Regions from separate parts of the Paenibacillus sp. MT86 genome, predicted to be linked through region 1. Evidence: riboswitches for the same ligand, from Rfam matches in the RefSeq annotation. Region 1 holds a riboswitch; each other region holds the start of a gene.
What was found. Region 1 has a riboswitch for cyclic di-AMP ahead of AC3RCL_RS27155 (TrkH family potassium uptake protein). Riboswitches for the same ligand answer to the same signal wherever they lie in the genome.

Region 1 (4,728 bases):
TGCTCATCTGAATGTCGTTCCCGATCGCAACGATCCCGCAGTCGAAGTTGCGGATGCCAAGCGATTTAAGCACTTCCTCATCCGTCGCGTCCGCCACCACCGTATGCGTCAGCAGCTCGCTCATGTCCTCGACGACCTCTTCGTTCCGGTCGATGCCGAGCACCTCATACCCCTGTTCCATCAGCTCCAGCGCCAGACTGGCGCCAAATCGCCCCAAACCGATGATTGCAAATTGCTTTGGTTTCATGTCTCTCCTATACCCCTTATCCAATTATCATTTTGCCTTCCGGATGACGATATAATTCTTTACCCTTTTTCGGCCCCAGTGCATAAGCAAGCGTCAACGGCCCCAATCGACCCGCAAACATCGTAAGGCTGATCAGGATCTTGCCGAACACGGTCAAATCGGGCGTTAAGCCCATGGAGAGACCTACCGTACCGAAGGCGGATGTCGTTTCGAATAGAATCTCCAGGAAGTCCCCTTCCTCTGTCGTCGACAGAATCATCGAGACGGTTAGAACGAGCAGCAGGGCCAGCAAGGCAATGGTCAGTGCCTTCAGCACCCGCTCCTGGGCCAGGCGATAACGGAACATGACGATGTCTTCCCGCCCGCGCATCATCGCGATCACCGCCCCTACCATAATGGTAAAGGTCGTGGTTTTGATGCCGCCGCCGGTTGACCCTGGAGATGCTCCGATAAACATCAGGATGACGATAAAAAATTGCGTTGCCTGTCTGAGCCCCGTAATATCTATAGTATTCGCGCCCGCCGTACGCGGCGTTACGGATTGGAATAACGCGCCGAAGAATTTTCCGCCCCAGTTCAGGGAACCCAGCGTTCTCGGATTGGTAAATTCAAATATGAGAATGACGATAAATCCGACCGCAAGCAAGGCAGCCGTCATCGTGAGCACCACCTTGGAGTGCAGGGAGAGCCTCCGCTGTTTTCGATAATCGATCAGATCGGACAGCACAATAAATCCAATGCCCCCGGAAACAATCAAGAACATCACGACGAAGTTGACTACCGGATCGTATACATACCCGGTCAAACTCCGAAAATCGCCAAACAAATCGAAGCCGGCGTTGTTAAACATCGTCACCGCATGAAAAACACCGTAGTAGATCGCCCGGCCCAGCGGCATATCAAACGCCCAACGAATCGATAAAAGGACTGCGCCGCAGGCCTCGATGACGAGGGAGTACAGCAATACTCTGCGTATCAGCCTTACGATGCCTTCCATCGAGGACTGATTCATCGCTTCCTGTAAGATTAGACGGTCTTTGAGCGATATGCGTCTTTTCAGAACCAAGGCGAATAAAGTAGCCATCGTCATGAATCCGAGCCCGCCGATTTGAATCAGCAGCATGATCACGACTTCTCCGAAGGAACTGAATGTCGTTCCCGTATCCACCACGACCAGGCCCGTTACGCACGTTGCCGAGGTCGAAGTGAACAAGGCGTCAGTAAATCCAAGCGGTTCGCCCGTCGTCGTCGAGATTGGCAGCATTAACAGCCCGGTCCCGATGAAGATGATGGCCGCAAAACCAAGCACGAGAATTTGGGGCGGAGACAATGTAAGCCAGTTTAATTTAGCGTTCAATCGGACACCTTCTTTAAAAAAATCAACGAAAAAAGACACTGGAAAACGCAGTGCCTTTCGGTCTGGTTCCTGTGCAACAGCCTACGAGGTTAGCTGACGGATTCGGGCATTTCCACAGGTCGCCCTATTCATTATTCCGGGAATAATGAAATTCACCCCAATTACATGGTTCCCCCATTTTCATTACGAAATTCGGCTGGAATATTCGGTTCCTTCAAGCATGATGTGATTATAACTCAATCCGTTACGTAACCCAATGCCGTTTTTCGCCCGAAATATCTTTAAAAGAGCGCGAATTGGGCATATTCAAGAATACAAGCGTAGGGTTCTCTAACGTTTTCGAAACCTTTCATTCATTTTCATCGATTTATTTCAATATTCCGATAATTGGGATAAGCTGCTTATGGCTTTCATACTATGTTATATTGACTCTATGCGTTCTTAATCAGGCATATCGAATACCAGTGGGAGTATCAACTTTCTTAGAGGAGGAATTTCATGAATCGTGCAAGAGAGCCCTTGAAGCTGAAGCCCAATCTGAAGCAGCTCATCGCGCCTGCCGCAGTCGGCCTGATTCTGTTCCTATTATTTCAGGTATTTCCGTGGGCGAATCCGGACGATGCCGAGATGGCCTCACCGGATATCATTTCCAAGGAGCAGGCTCGGCAGGCAGCTTCAAGGTTTGCTCAGGAGCATCTGCAGTTTGCGGCTGCGGACACGGACGAAGCCTTGGTTACATATCAATCCAAATCGGAACTTTACGGATATCTGGCGAAGGAGAAGAGGCTTTCGGAATATAACAAAACCTATGAAGCCAAATATCCCTATGACGTATACCGCGTTCGCTTCAGCGAGCCTGGAGGCGATGCCCTCAATGTGGACGTGCACATGCAGAATTCCGGCATCGTCGGATTCTCGTATGATTATGCCCGTTCCAGCTTTGACCGGATCGAGCTGAACAAGGGCGAGATTCAGAGGCAGATGCTGCTCGTCGTTGAGGACGGCATGACATTGGCCGAGAAGCAGGCGCTGGCGGAGCCATGGCTTCAGCGGGCGGGTTATGACCTGTCGAATCTGGAGCTGGTTACGAAGGAGGGGGAGCCCCGTCTCAAATATGTGGACCCTGAATCCAGGATCGGGGACTCCAGGCTGGAGCACCGCTTCACCTTCGAGCAGGGGAAATTGCGCTCTTATGAGCCCTCCTTCTCGGTCCCGGCCGCCCACTCCGCTTATGTCAACAAGCAGACGCAGGATGCCACGCTGCTGACGCTCGCAGGGTACGGCCTGTTCACCCTAATCCTGGGCATTCTTGCGATTGTGTACAGCGTGAAGACCAGAGCCTACACCTCGTTTAAGCGCGGCCTGTTCTTATCGGCGCTGCTGTTCGTCATTCAGATGCTGAATACGTATAACCTGATTCCCGTTTTCAAATCGGAAGGCATGTCGCAAACCGGCGTGCTCGGGATGATGATTTTCTATGCCGTCTATTCGCTCGTTTTCTCCGCCCTGCTCTATTTCTCCCTTGTCGGCGGCAGCGGGCTGTGGCATAAAGAAGACGGGCTCAATCCATGGCCGCGCGCCAAAGAACCCGGATACGGGCATTACGTGCTGGACAGCATGAAGCTGGGGTATATGTGGGCCTTCATCCTGCTTGGCGTCCAATCCGTCATCTTTATCGGTCTTGGTCTGACCCTGAATACATGGTCCACCACGGATGCGACGCAATCGCCTTACAACATGCTGTATCCCTGGCTGTTTCCGTTGATGGCCTGGCTGGCCGGCATATCCGAGGAGGCCGTGTACCGGCTGTTCGGCATCAAGATGGTGAAAAAGATCGTCCGCAACACCTTTGTCGCAAGCTTGATCACCTCGCTTATCTGGGCGCTGGGACATACGCTCTATCCGATATACCCCGTGATCTCCCGACCGATTGAGCTGGTCATCATCGGTTTGCTGTTCAGCTACATCTTCTTGAAATACGGGTATTTGGCGGCGATGTTCTCCCATGTCATCTTCAACAGCATCCTGATGGGCATCAGCCTGATCATGCTCAAGGATGCAGCCAACTTGCTGACCGGCGCTTTTTACATGGTACTTCCGGCGATTGTAGCCTATGCGATTTACCGTTTCAACCCGACAAAAAAAGAGAAGCCGTATGTCACGACTCCTCCTCACGAAGTGCATTAAGAATATCCGTTGCTAATTTTTCACCGATGGAAAGGGGCTTGAAGTCTTCGACTGAAGCCTCTTTTATTTTTTTGACCGAGCCAAAATGCTTCAGCAGCATTTTGCGGCGCTTCTCCCCGATGCCCGGTATCGAATCCAGCTTGGACGTCACCATCGATTTCCCGCGCTGCTCGCGGTGGAAAGAAATCGCGAAACGGTGAACCTCATCCTGAATGCGCTGGAGCAAATAGAACTCCTGGCTGTCCCGAGGCAGCGACACCGGCTCCGGCGGGTCTCCGACCATCAGCTGCGCCGTTTTATGCTTGGCATCCTTCACAAGCCCGCAGACCGGGACGAACAGCCCCAGTTCATTCTCCAGCACGTCGATGGCTGCTGAGATCTGTCCCTTCCCCCCATCGACGACAATGAGGTCCGGAAGCGGCAGGTTCTCCTTCAATACACGCTCGTACCGCCGCCGGATCACTTCACGCATCGTATCGTAATCGTCCGGCCCCTGCACGGTACGAATCTTATATTTGCGATATTCCTTCTTATCCGGTTTCCCGTTGGTGAATACGACCATGGCCGATACCGGATTTGTGCCCTGGATGTTCGAGTTATCAAACGCCTCGATCCGGTTCAGCGACTGGAGGCCGATCACCTCGCCCAGATTGGCCGCTGCAACCGAGGTCCGTTCTTCATCGCGCTCAATCAAGCGGAATTTCTCGTCCAGCGACACCTTCGCGTTATCCGACGCCATGCCGACCATCTGTTTCTTCAAGCCCCGCTGCGGCACGTGAACCTTCACGCCCAGCCATTCCTGCAAGGCGGCAGCGCCCCCGGCAGCATCCACGAGGCCAGCGGCCTCCGCCTGCTCCGCTTGGGCTTGGACAAGGACTTCCTGCTGTTCTTCGGATGTATCCGCGGTCAGCTTCTTCTCCGTTTCCGCGGCTTCGTC
Region 2 (4,728 bases), 3.4 Mb from region 1:
GCTTAAGATTTTGGCCGGGAATGGCCTGAAGTGGGAAATCATACGCGATTTCATCGACCAGACCGGCGTGAGCGAGGTTCATTTCGGCTCAGCTGTCCGGTATGGCCGATCAGGGCTGAAGCCCATTGATCCGGTTGAACTGCGATCCTTGGCTGACAGCTTACATCAATAGAAGTAGCAAACCTATCGGAAACAGGTGAACAAAAATTGCAAACCGAATTGAATAAACAGCAAGAATTTGTGGTTGGCGTTGACCTTGGGGGTACGAAGATCGCGGCAGCGCTCTTTGATTCCGAAGGACAGCTGCTGAACCGGGAGCAAATGGAGACAGCCGGAGCGCGTACGGCCGAGGAAGTGGTCGCGAGAATTACGAACATGATTCGCAGCGTGTCGGGCGGCCACCCGCTTCGAGGCGTAGGCATGGCTTCGCCGGGAACGGTTAACAGCCGGGAGGGCATTGTCATTCACGGCACGAATTTGCCGGAATGGACCAACGTCCCTCTCAAAGCCTGGATGGAACGAGATCTGAATACGGAAGTACAAGTGCTGAATGATGCCAATGCAGCCGCATGGGGCGAATATGTAAGAGGTGCCGGCCGAGGGTCGACGAACATGGTTTACGTGACGCTCAGCACAGGCATCGGTTCAGGCATCGTGCTGGATGGCAAGCTGTTTCTGGGCAGCAATTCCTTTGCAGGGGAACTTGGGCATCATATCATTGATCCCAGCGGTCCGCAGTGCAATTGCGGCAGCCATGGCTGCTGGGAGGTGTTTGCTTCAGGAACGGCCATCGGCCTGGCAGCATCCCAGCGGATGCTTACCCAGACCAGCGTTATTTCTGAACTGGCCGCAGCCGATGGAGGCGTGAACGCCAGGCATGTATTCGAGGCTAAACGTCTTCATGACCCCGTCGCAGTGGAGGTCATCGATCGTGCCGTCTATTACATGGCACTTGGACTGGTTAACGTCATTCACAGCTTCAACCCCGATCGCATCGTGGTTGGCGGGGGTGTGAGCAGAGCAGGCGAGCTTCTTTTCCCGCAGCTTCGGGAAATGACGGATAAGCTGGTCATGCCGTCCTATCTAGGAACCTACGAGATCGTTCCTGCGGGACTGCGGGACGATGTTGGCCTGGTGGGAGCCGCAGCCTTGTTCCAATAATATATTCGTAAGAAAAGGCAACAAAAGCCGCCCTCAAGGGCGGCTTTCTGATTATTCATGAAGAGAGCGGGAAACGGAGCGATCATATTTGCGTAAGCGAAGTCCGTAACTTGTGACAGGTGATAGGCGTAAACCGTAAGCCGTCATCCGTTTTCACTGGAGTCGAGTTTTTGGTTTCCTATTAGGTTTGTTTGTATCCGACAAACAATAAGCGGTTGCCCGCACTTTCCCGCCCGCCGACGGAAGCCGCCGGCTCCAAACCCGCACGCGAGGCGGCCTGCAGGCTTGGAGCCGGCGGCTTCCGCTATTCCATGTATTTTGATGCGTCGAACGTAATCATGCTCGTATGGTTGGCATGCTCGATCAGTGAGGAGAGCCTGGTCACTTCGCGTTCCTTCTTGCGCGCCTGCGCCTGATAAGCTTCCGGATCGTATAAGGCCACGTTAAACAGCGTTACGGCGCCATCTCCGCTTCCCCGGCCGCTCTGGCGCTCCAGCTTCTTGCGGGAGCCGAGATGGGCAAGCTGTCCGATATCGCTGCGCATTTGTTTGGCGAGCTCGATCGCCTCCATGATGGTCATGTCGGAGCCGTTCCAACTAATGGTCTGCGTCGTGTTGGAGATTGCCATCAGCAGATCCAGCTTTCTGTAATCCGCTGCGGCGGCTTCGATCTCTTCCGTAATGGCATCCACGCTGCGAGCAGGATACTCCGCCGTTTCCCCTTTTTCAATGATCGTGCTGCTGTTGTTCAAGCGTTCCGTCATCAATTGATTCATGAGACGGTTGATTGCTGCCCGGACTGCCAAAGCTTCAGCCATCGTGATTTGACTCATAAGCGAAGGATCACCTCTTTGATTTCTTGTCTGAATATGTAAACGTTCCGAACTGCAAAAAAGTTGCATGCCCGTTAACAAAACGTCGCCGGAGGTTCGATGGAGTGTTACATAATTGTCATGAGTATACGAGATGGCATAATGAAAAAACATGAAAATTTTCAGCCTATACGACATTGATTAACATATAGTGATAGATTTCTAGGATATTATTGACAGCATCCTTGCTTGTATACTATATTAAGAGAAGGTTACAAAATGTTAATGAATTTTGCCGAATTTCGTTTGTGAAAACGGGGGAACCGTCTTGGGTGAATTATTCTTGTACCATAGAGAGTATAGGGAACCTTCAACCGAACCCTTAGCTAACTCCGTAGGCATCGAAGGAGAGAACATATTTTGAAGAAATTTGTCATCACATTGCTTGGATCTGCAATTATTTTTTCTTCAGGTGCCGTATCAGCTTATGCTGATCAACAACCGAATTTTCAGCATCAAGTGAAGCAATTGGTAGGAACGCCTTATAAATGGGGCGGAACAACGACAAGCGGATTTGATTGCTCCGGATTTATTCTGTATATGTTTAGAAATTTCGACATGGATCTTCCGCGCACATCCCAGAGTCAGGCTAAAGCCGGGGTTCATGTGGATCGCGAGGACCTGAGAGTCGGAGATTTGGTATTCTTCAATACAAGCGGAAGCGGCATTTCCCATGCGGGCGTTTACATTGGAGATGGACAATTTGCGCATGCTTCCAGCAGCAAGGGCGTAAGAATCAGCAAGCTTAGCGACTCCTATTACGAACCGCGTTATGTAACGGCGCGCCGTGTACTGAGTCAAGAGAACTATGCTAAACTGGTAGGAAGCGCGAGCTAATTGGAATACGCAGTTTAGAGTTCGATACATAACCGGAAAGCCTGACAAGAGATGATCTTGTCAGGCTTTCTTTTTTTATGGAAGATTATAATTTGGGATTCTGCGAAAGGATTCACTAGATTATTCTTTTACGACAGAGGCATTCACGGCGGCTTCCATGCCATTATTATAGGAACGGAACAAGCCCAGACGCCAGAAAGCGGCACCTTTCAGATCATAGCGCTTGGCCAAGCCGAGCTTATCGTCGACGGATGTGGCGGTTTCGCTGCTTAAGCTGATGCCGAGCAGGAGCTTCTGCTTAGGAACGCCTGCCTGAAGTGCCTGCTGAATGGCTTGGTCCACCAGACTGTTGGGTTCAGGAACCTGGGCTTTGGTGCCAACCGGATTGTACTGATACGCCATGACGATGAGATCATCGGCAAGGGAGGCCAGCGTCTTGTAATCATAGCCTTTATAGGCGCTGTTCAATGGCGGAACCGCTAAGGACAGAGCAATGTCGCTCGGCAATGCCGCTTTCAATTGCTTGACGTAATCATTAAGCAGCTTCTGCTGCTTCGCGGCATCCAGTTTAAAACCGAGCCCTTCGAAATCAAGCACCACGCCGCCGAATCCGTTATCCGCCACCGCGGTCGTGATGCCCTCAATGGACTTTTGGCGAAGGCTGCTGTCGCTGAGGACTTTGGTTAATTCGCCGTTTCCGTCCAAAGCGTAAACCATAAGGTACGGTTTAATCTCCCGATCCGCTGCATCCGCAACAATCGATTGCGGAGTCACGTCGCCGGCCGCCGCAGGCAGACGATACTCGTCGCCTTGAAGCGTAAACTGACCTTCCCGATCAATGCGGCTCCAGCCGAAGGCGACTGAATTCATGGATGCTACGAGATCCCGCTCTTGGAAAGATTGCAAAGCGTAAAAGGCTCTTAGATGCATTTCGCGCTGCGGCGACACGAGGGAGACCGTGCGAGTCGCCTGATTCCAGCCGACATTAACGCCGAATTGGCTGCTGAACGAGCTCAGCGGAATCAGAACGCGGCCTTCCCGCTGGACAGGGGGAGCGGCCAGCTTCACTTTTTTACCGTTGACGGTTGCGCTCGTGCTTCCGACTTGAAGCAGCACTTCCGTCGTTTGACCTTTCACCTCGCCAATGGCCTTCACCGTTTGCGTCTTGCTGTTCCACGTGATTTGAATGCCCAGCGCTTCACCGACCGTCCGGAACGGCACGTACGTGACCCCTTTGTCTATCCTGGGAGCTGCGTCGAATGTAAGCGCAACGTCATCCAGCTTTACCGAAATGGCAGGCGCAGCCTGTATCTGGCCGCTATGGGGAGCGGTTCCGAGCAGAGATAAGGCAAGAACGGCAGCGACGGCTGTTTTTCCTAATGGTTTATGCAGCATGCTATTGTTTTCCCTCCAACCCAATAAAATAATAGAATGATTCTCATAGAATATGGAATTTGCTTTTAGCATACGCTAGTATAGCAAAATTTTCATAGAGTTCCAATTGCATGATGTCATAGAATCGATAAGAGTAGGGATGTTGATTTTTTAAACTTTCCAGTATAATAATTGAAGGAATTCATACATAACCTGATGATTGTACATGCATAGGGGGATAAAGGCGTGTTTAAATTCTGGAAAAACAAAAAGGGCGGGAACAGCGGAGAGAAATCGTCGCTCCCGGCAGCGGAAGAGAGAATGGAAGCCGTGCCGGACCGGATCATCGAGCTTACGGGCCGCGAGGTTCAGCGCAGCGTGGCCCCTGTTCTGGGCATGACGGTGCTTGACTTGGCCGAGCGGAATGAGGTGGATTGGAACTCTTTTTGCAAAAGAGGGACATGTGCGCGCTGCCGCTGCATGGT
Region 3 (4,728 bases), 590 kb from region 1:
CTTCCTCGGTCTCATGAAAAGCCGGTTCCTGGAATCCCATAGCCCGTCCCAGCATGGAAAACAGCTCTACGTTGCCCTTGCTCTCCCCAAGTGCCGGAATGACCGGCTCCTGCAGCTGAACGTACTGATGCCAGTAGGAAGCGTACAGGTCCGTATTCTCGAACGAGGAGGTTGCCGGGAGCACGATATCGGCATACTTGGCCGTATCCGTCATAAACAGGTCATGCACAACCGTAAACAGATCTTCCCGTGCAAACCCTTCCCTGACCCGCTCGGTATCGGGAGCCACAACCAGCGGATTGCTGCAATAAACGAAGAGCGACTTAATCGGCTGTTCGGTCATGGCAAGCGCTTCGCCGATCCGGTTCATGTTAATGGTGCGCGCTTCGGGATTCGGCCGGAGATCGGGACGCTCAAGCGCGTCGCTATCCATGCTGTTGTAACCGCCGTTCGACTTGGCGGCCCCTCCGCCCCGCTTCAGCCATTGTCCGGTCAAAGCGGGAAGCGCGGCAATGCTGCGCACCGTCAAGCCGCCGTTGTCGTGATGCTGAAGACCGTTGCCGATATGGATGTAGGAGGTATCGGCCCGGCCGTAGAGGTCGGCCAATTTCTCGATATCCTCGATCGAGATGCCGGTAATGGAAGAAACGTGCTCCGGCGTGTATTCTTTGACGTGCTCGCGCAAGGCTTCATGACCAATCGTATACTTGCGGAGGAATTCCTCATTTACCATGCCGTCACGGAACATGATGTGCATGAGGCCGACGGCCAGCGCCGCATCCGTGCCTGGATACAGCGGAATGAACCAGTCCGCCCATTGCCCCGTCTGGTTCTTGTGGACATCGATCACAACGACCTTGGCACCGGCTTTGCGCGCTTTCTCTGCAATCACCATCTGGTGCATATTGGTGCTGACGATGTTTCCGCCCCAGACGAGGATGACGTCGGCTCGTACGGTGTCCTCCGGAACGGTTCCCCCATTAAACCCCATCACGGATTTCCAGCCCTCATTGCCCGCGGAATTGCAGATCGACTGCTTCAGGCGGCTGGCACCCAGCCTGTTGAAGAACCTGCGGTCCATGCCGTCGACGCTCAATATCCCCATATTGCCGTAGAAGCTGTAGGGCAGGATGCTCTCGGAGCCGTATTCCTCGATCAAGCCCTTATAGCGTCCGGCTATCTCCTGAATGGCTTCGTCCCAGCTGATCCGCTCGAAGGCGCCCTCTCCCTTGGGACCTACTCTTCGCAGCGGATAGAGCACGCGTTCCGGATGGTACACCCGGTGTGCCATATTACGGACTTTATTGCAGATGGCTCCCTGCGTAATCGGATGCTCCGGATTACCGGTCACCTTGACGATTTTTCCGTTCTCTTTATGCAGCAGCAGGCCGCATGTATCGGGACAATCCAACGGACATACCGCCGGAAATACGCCGTTTTCCTGATGAATCATCGCTTGAGTCATTTCGTGCTTCCCCCTTTTGCTCGGCTGCATCATATCCCTTTATCTTAAAAGAAAATCGGGGTTCCAGTAAAGTCATACATTTTTTTCTAATCAGGTGATTCACTTTTCTTCCCCCCGGGTATATTCCTATCAAGAGCAAAGAAGAGGAACCCAGACCCTTTCTCTTCCTTGCCGAATCATGGACCACTCCCAAAAAAATTCGCCATGCCAGTGTCTCCTCCCCCGAGACCGGCATGGCGAATTTGTTTATATGGCATCCTCCCAGTGACCGATGTTCCCCGCGACTAACCTTCTATATTATAGAAACTCGTGATTTTCGCAGAAAACATGCAAAATAAAAAGCCTGTCAAAGCCACGTCTTTATGTAAGCGCTTATCTGTCATTTTTTATAAATAATTCTGTTCGAATGATCGTTGGAGGATGTTTTACAAACGATTGGAGCAGGCGTAATATACTATTCAGCTTCGAAAACATTCTTCATATTCACATGACATTCGCTTAATTTCCTTGATGGAAAGCGGGGGAACCAACCGTATGGAGGGATACCTATAGGATCCTTCAACCATACTAAGGGGTGAATCCTGATTCCATCGCGTACGTACGCCGCGATGGAATCAGGTAGGGCGACTCTCACCGCCCGAATCCGACAGCTAACCTCGTCAGCGTTGATCGGGAGGGTTGTGAACTTGTGATCAAACACAGGGTTCTAACCTGTGTTTTTTGTTTGCCAAAAATCAGCATAGGAAGGGTGACCGTTCCTAGGTCCAGCATATAAAAAACACCGATAGAAGTCCGTTCAGGGAGCTTCTACCATGAACTTAATCTTAAGCGGCGGTGAAAAACAACCATGTTATCCTCAATCAAGCGCTTCCTCATCGGAAGACCGCTTAAATCGACGGAATTAGGCGAACAAAAGCTGAATAAAACCAAGGCGCTGGCCATCCTGTCATCCGATGCACTATCGTCCGTGGCCTATGGCCCGGAACAAATCCTCATTGTGTTGATGACCGTCGGGGCAGCTGCCTATTGGTATTCCATACCGATTGCCGTCGGCGTCCTGGTCTTGTTGCTGGCACTTATCCTGTCGTACAGACAAATTATTTTCTCCTATCCGCACGGCGGCGGCGCATATGTCGTGTCCAAACGGAATTTGGGCATGTACCCGGGGCTGGTGGCCGGCGGTTCCTTGCTCGTGGACTATATCCTGACGGTTGCGGTCAGCGTGTCGGCCGGGACGGATGCGATCACGTCGGCTTTTCCGGTATTGCATGCCTATAATCTGCCGATCTCCATCGTGTTCGTTCTAAGCTTGACCGTATTGAATTTAAGAGGGGTTACGGAGTCGGCCTCCATACTGGCTTATCCGGTTTACCTGTTCGTGCTTGCGTTATTCATCCTGATCGGGGTAGGGATATTCAACATTGCCACAGGCCATGCGTCTCCGGAGCTTCATACGCCGATCGGCACGCCCGTAGCCGGGCTGAGCTTGTTTCTGCTCCTGCGCGCATTTGCCTCGGGCAGCTCCGCCCTGACCGGCGTGGAGGCGATTTCCAATGCCATTCCGAATTTCAAAGACCCGGCCCCGAATAACGCGGCCAAAACTCTGGTGGCGATGGGGTCGCTGCTGGCCCTGTTATTTTCGGGTATCGTTTTCCTGGCTTATTACTATGGGGTCAGTCCCAGCGAACAAGTCACGGTCGTTTCCCAAATTGCCGAGCATACCTTCGGGCGAAATGCGCTTTATTACTTCATACAAGGGACAACGGCCTTAATTCTGATCCTCGCCGCCAACACGGGGTATTCCGCTTTTCCCCTGCTTGCCGTCAATCTGGCGAAGGATAAGTTCATTCCTAGAATGTTCACCGTCCGCGGCGACCGTCTGGGATACTCGAACGGAATCATTATTCTTGGATTTTTCTCCATTCTGCTGCTGCTGGCTTTTGAAGGCAAAACCGAGCATCTGATTCCGCTCTATGCCGTCGGCGTGTTTATCCCGTTTACCCTCTCCCAGACGGGGATGATGGTGAAATGGATTCGCGAAAAGCCCGAAGGCTGGATCGTCAAGCTGATCATTAACACCACCGGCGCATGCATCAGCTTTATCGTGACCATGATCTTCTTCTTTACGAAATTCGCCCAGGTGTGGACCGTGCTGATATTCCTGCCGCTGATCATCTGGATTTTCACCCGGATCCGCAAGCATTACGAGGCGGTAGCGGACCAGCTCCGGATTACGACCTGCGAGCCGGTTAAGCCGATTGAGGGGAATGTCATCATCCTGCCTGTGGCAGGAATCACGCATGTGGTGGAGAACTCGCTGAATTACGCCAAATCGCTGGGAGCGGGCCAAATCATCGCGGTGTACGTGCCGTTCGAGCGGGAGGAGGAAGTCGCCTTCCAGGAAAAATGGAAAAAGTGGCAGCCGGACATCCGGCTGGTGACGCTGCACTCGCCTTATCGGAGCATCATTCAGCCGCTGACGAAATTCATCGATACCGTGCAGCGCAAGGCTAGCGAATCCGACTATCAGGTTACCGTCGTCATTCCGCAGTTCATCCCCAAGAAGGGCTGGCATAATTTCCTGCACAATCAATCCAGCCTGCTCATCCGGGCACATCTCCTGTATCGGAGAGACGTGATCATCACGACGGTTCCCTACCATTTAAAAAAATAGCGGGCTTGTTCCCTGCTTGATTCATTACTGGGAACAGCCTCGCCCATCACGACAAAAAGCTGCGATCAACCGCTGCCTTTCATCAAGGACGGTTGAACGCAGCTTTTTCTTTAAGCCAGACGCTCGCCAGGCTTCCGGCATTAGGAAACATTCTGCGCCGAATGAACCTGTTGAGGAGCGCCGGCCGATGGCACAGGCGTCTGCTCGCCGCGCGGAGCGGCTGCGGCCTGTTTCTCCTGCTTTAAATAAACGGTTCCGTATGTCGCTCCCACAAATAACGCGCCGCCAACGAAATTGCCCAGCCATACCGGAATGAAGTTCATCAGATACTCGCCCCAGCTGTAATAGCCTTCAAAAATCGCGGCCGGGATGAGAAACATGTTGGCCACCACGTGCTGAAACCCGATGGCGACAAACGCCATGGTCGGAAACCAGATCCCGAGAATTTTGCCGCTCATCTGATCCGATCCGTAGGACAGCCATACGGCGAGGGCTACGAGCCAGTTGCACCCGATGCCCGACAGGAAGGCTTGCAGGAAGCTGTCGTCCAGCTTATGCCCGGCCATATCCACCAGTTTCTCCAGGTAAA

Region 2: it holds a riboswitch for cyclic di-AMP, as region 1 does, so the genes downstream of both, AC3RCL_RS11405 (C40 family peptidase) here and AC3RCL_RS27155 (TrkH family potassium uptake protein) in region 1, are expected to answer to the same signal.
Region 3: it holds a riboswitch for cyclic di-AMP, as region 1 does, so the genes downstream of both, AC3RCL_RS29960 (APC family permease) here and AC3RCL_RS27155 (TrkH family potassium uptake protein) in region 1, are expected to answer to the same signal.

What each region holds. Positions count from the first base shown of each region.
Region 1 covers NZ_CM179499.1:5,976,720-5,981,447, forward strand. Annotated here, with positions in the region: gene AC3RCL_RS27150 (potassium channel family protein) at 1-247, opposite strand, end outside; gene AC3RCL_RS27155 (TrkH family potassium uptake protein) at 264-1,604, opposite strand; cyclic di-AMP (ydaO/yuaA leader) riboswitch at 1,668-1,812, opposite strand; gene AC3RCL_RS27160 (CPBP family intramembrane glutamic endopeptidase) at 2,103-3,791, shown strand; gene uvrC (excinuclease ABC subunit UvrC) at 3,763-4,728, opposite strand, start outside.
Region 2 covers NZ_CM179499.1:2,585,095-2,589,822, forward strand. Annotated here, with positions in the region: gene AC3RCL_RS11390 (copper homeostasis protein CutC) at 1-172, shown strand, start outside; gene AC3RCL_RS11395 (ROK family protein) at 208-1,161, shown strand; gene AC3RCL_RS11400 (hypothetical protein) at 1,466-1,993, opposite strand; cyclic di-AMP (ydaO/yuaA leader) riboswitch at 2,256-2,389, shown strand; gene AC3RCL_RS11405 (C40 family peptidase) at 2,393-2,869, shown strand; gene AC3RCL_RS11410 (stalk domain-containing protein) at 2,990-4,264, opposite strand; gene AC3RCL_RS11415 (2Fe-2S iron-sulfur cluster-binding protein) at 4,490-4,728, shown strand, end outside.
Region 3 covers NZ_CM179499.1:6,564,661-6,569,388, forward strand. Annotated here, with positions in the region: gene AC3RCL_RS29955 (molybdopterin-containing oxidoreductase family protein) at 1-1,465, opposite strand, end outside; cyclic di-AMP (ydaO/yuaA leader) riboswitch at 1,951-2,146, shown strand; gene AC3RCL_RS29960 (APC family permease) at 2,313-4,139, shown strand; gene AC3RCL_RS29965 (formate/nitrite transporter family protein) at 4,280-4,728, opposite strand, start outside.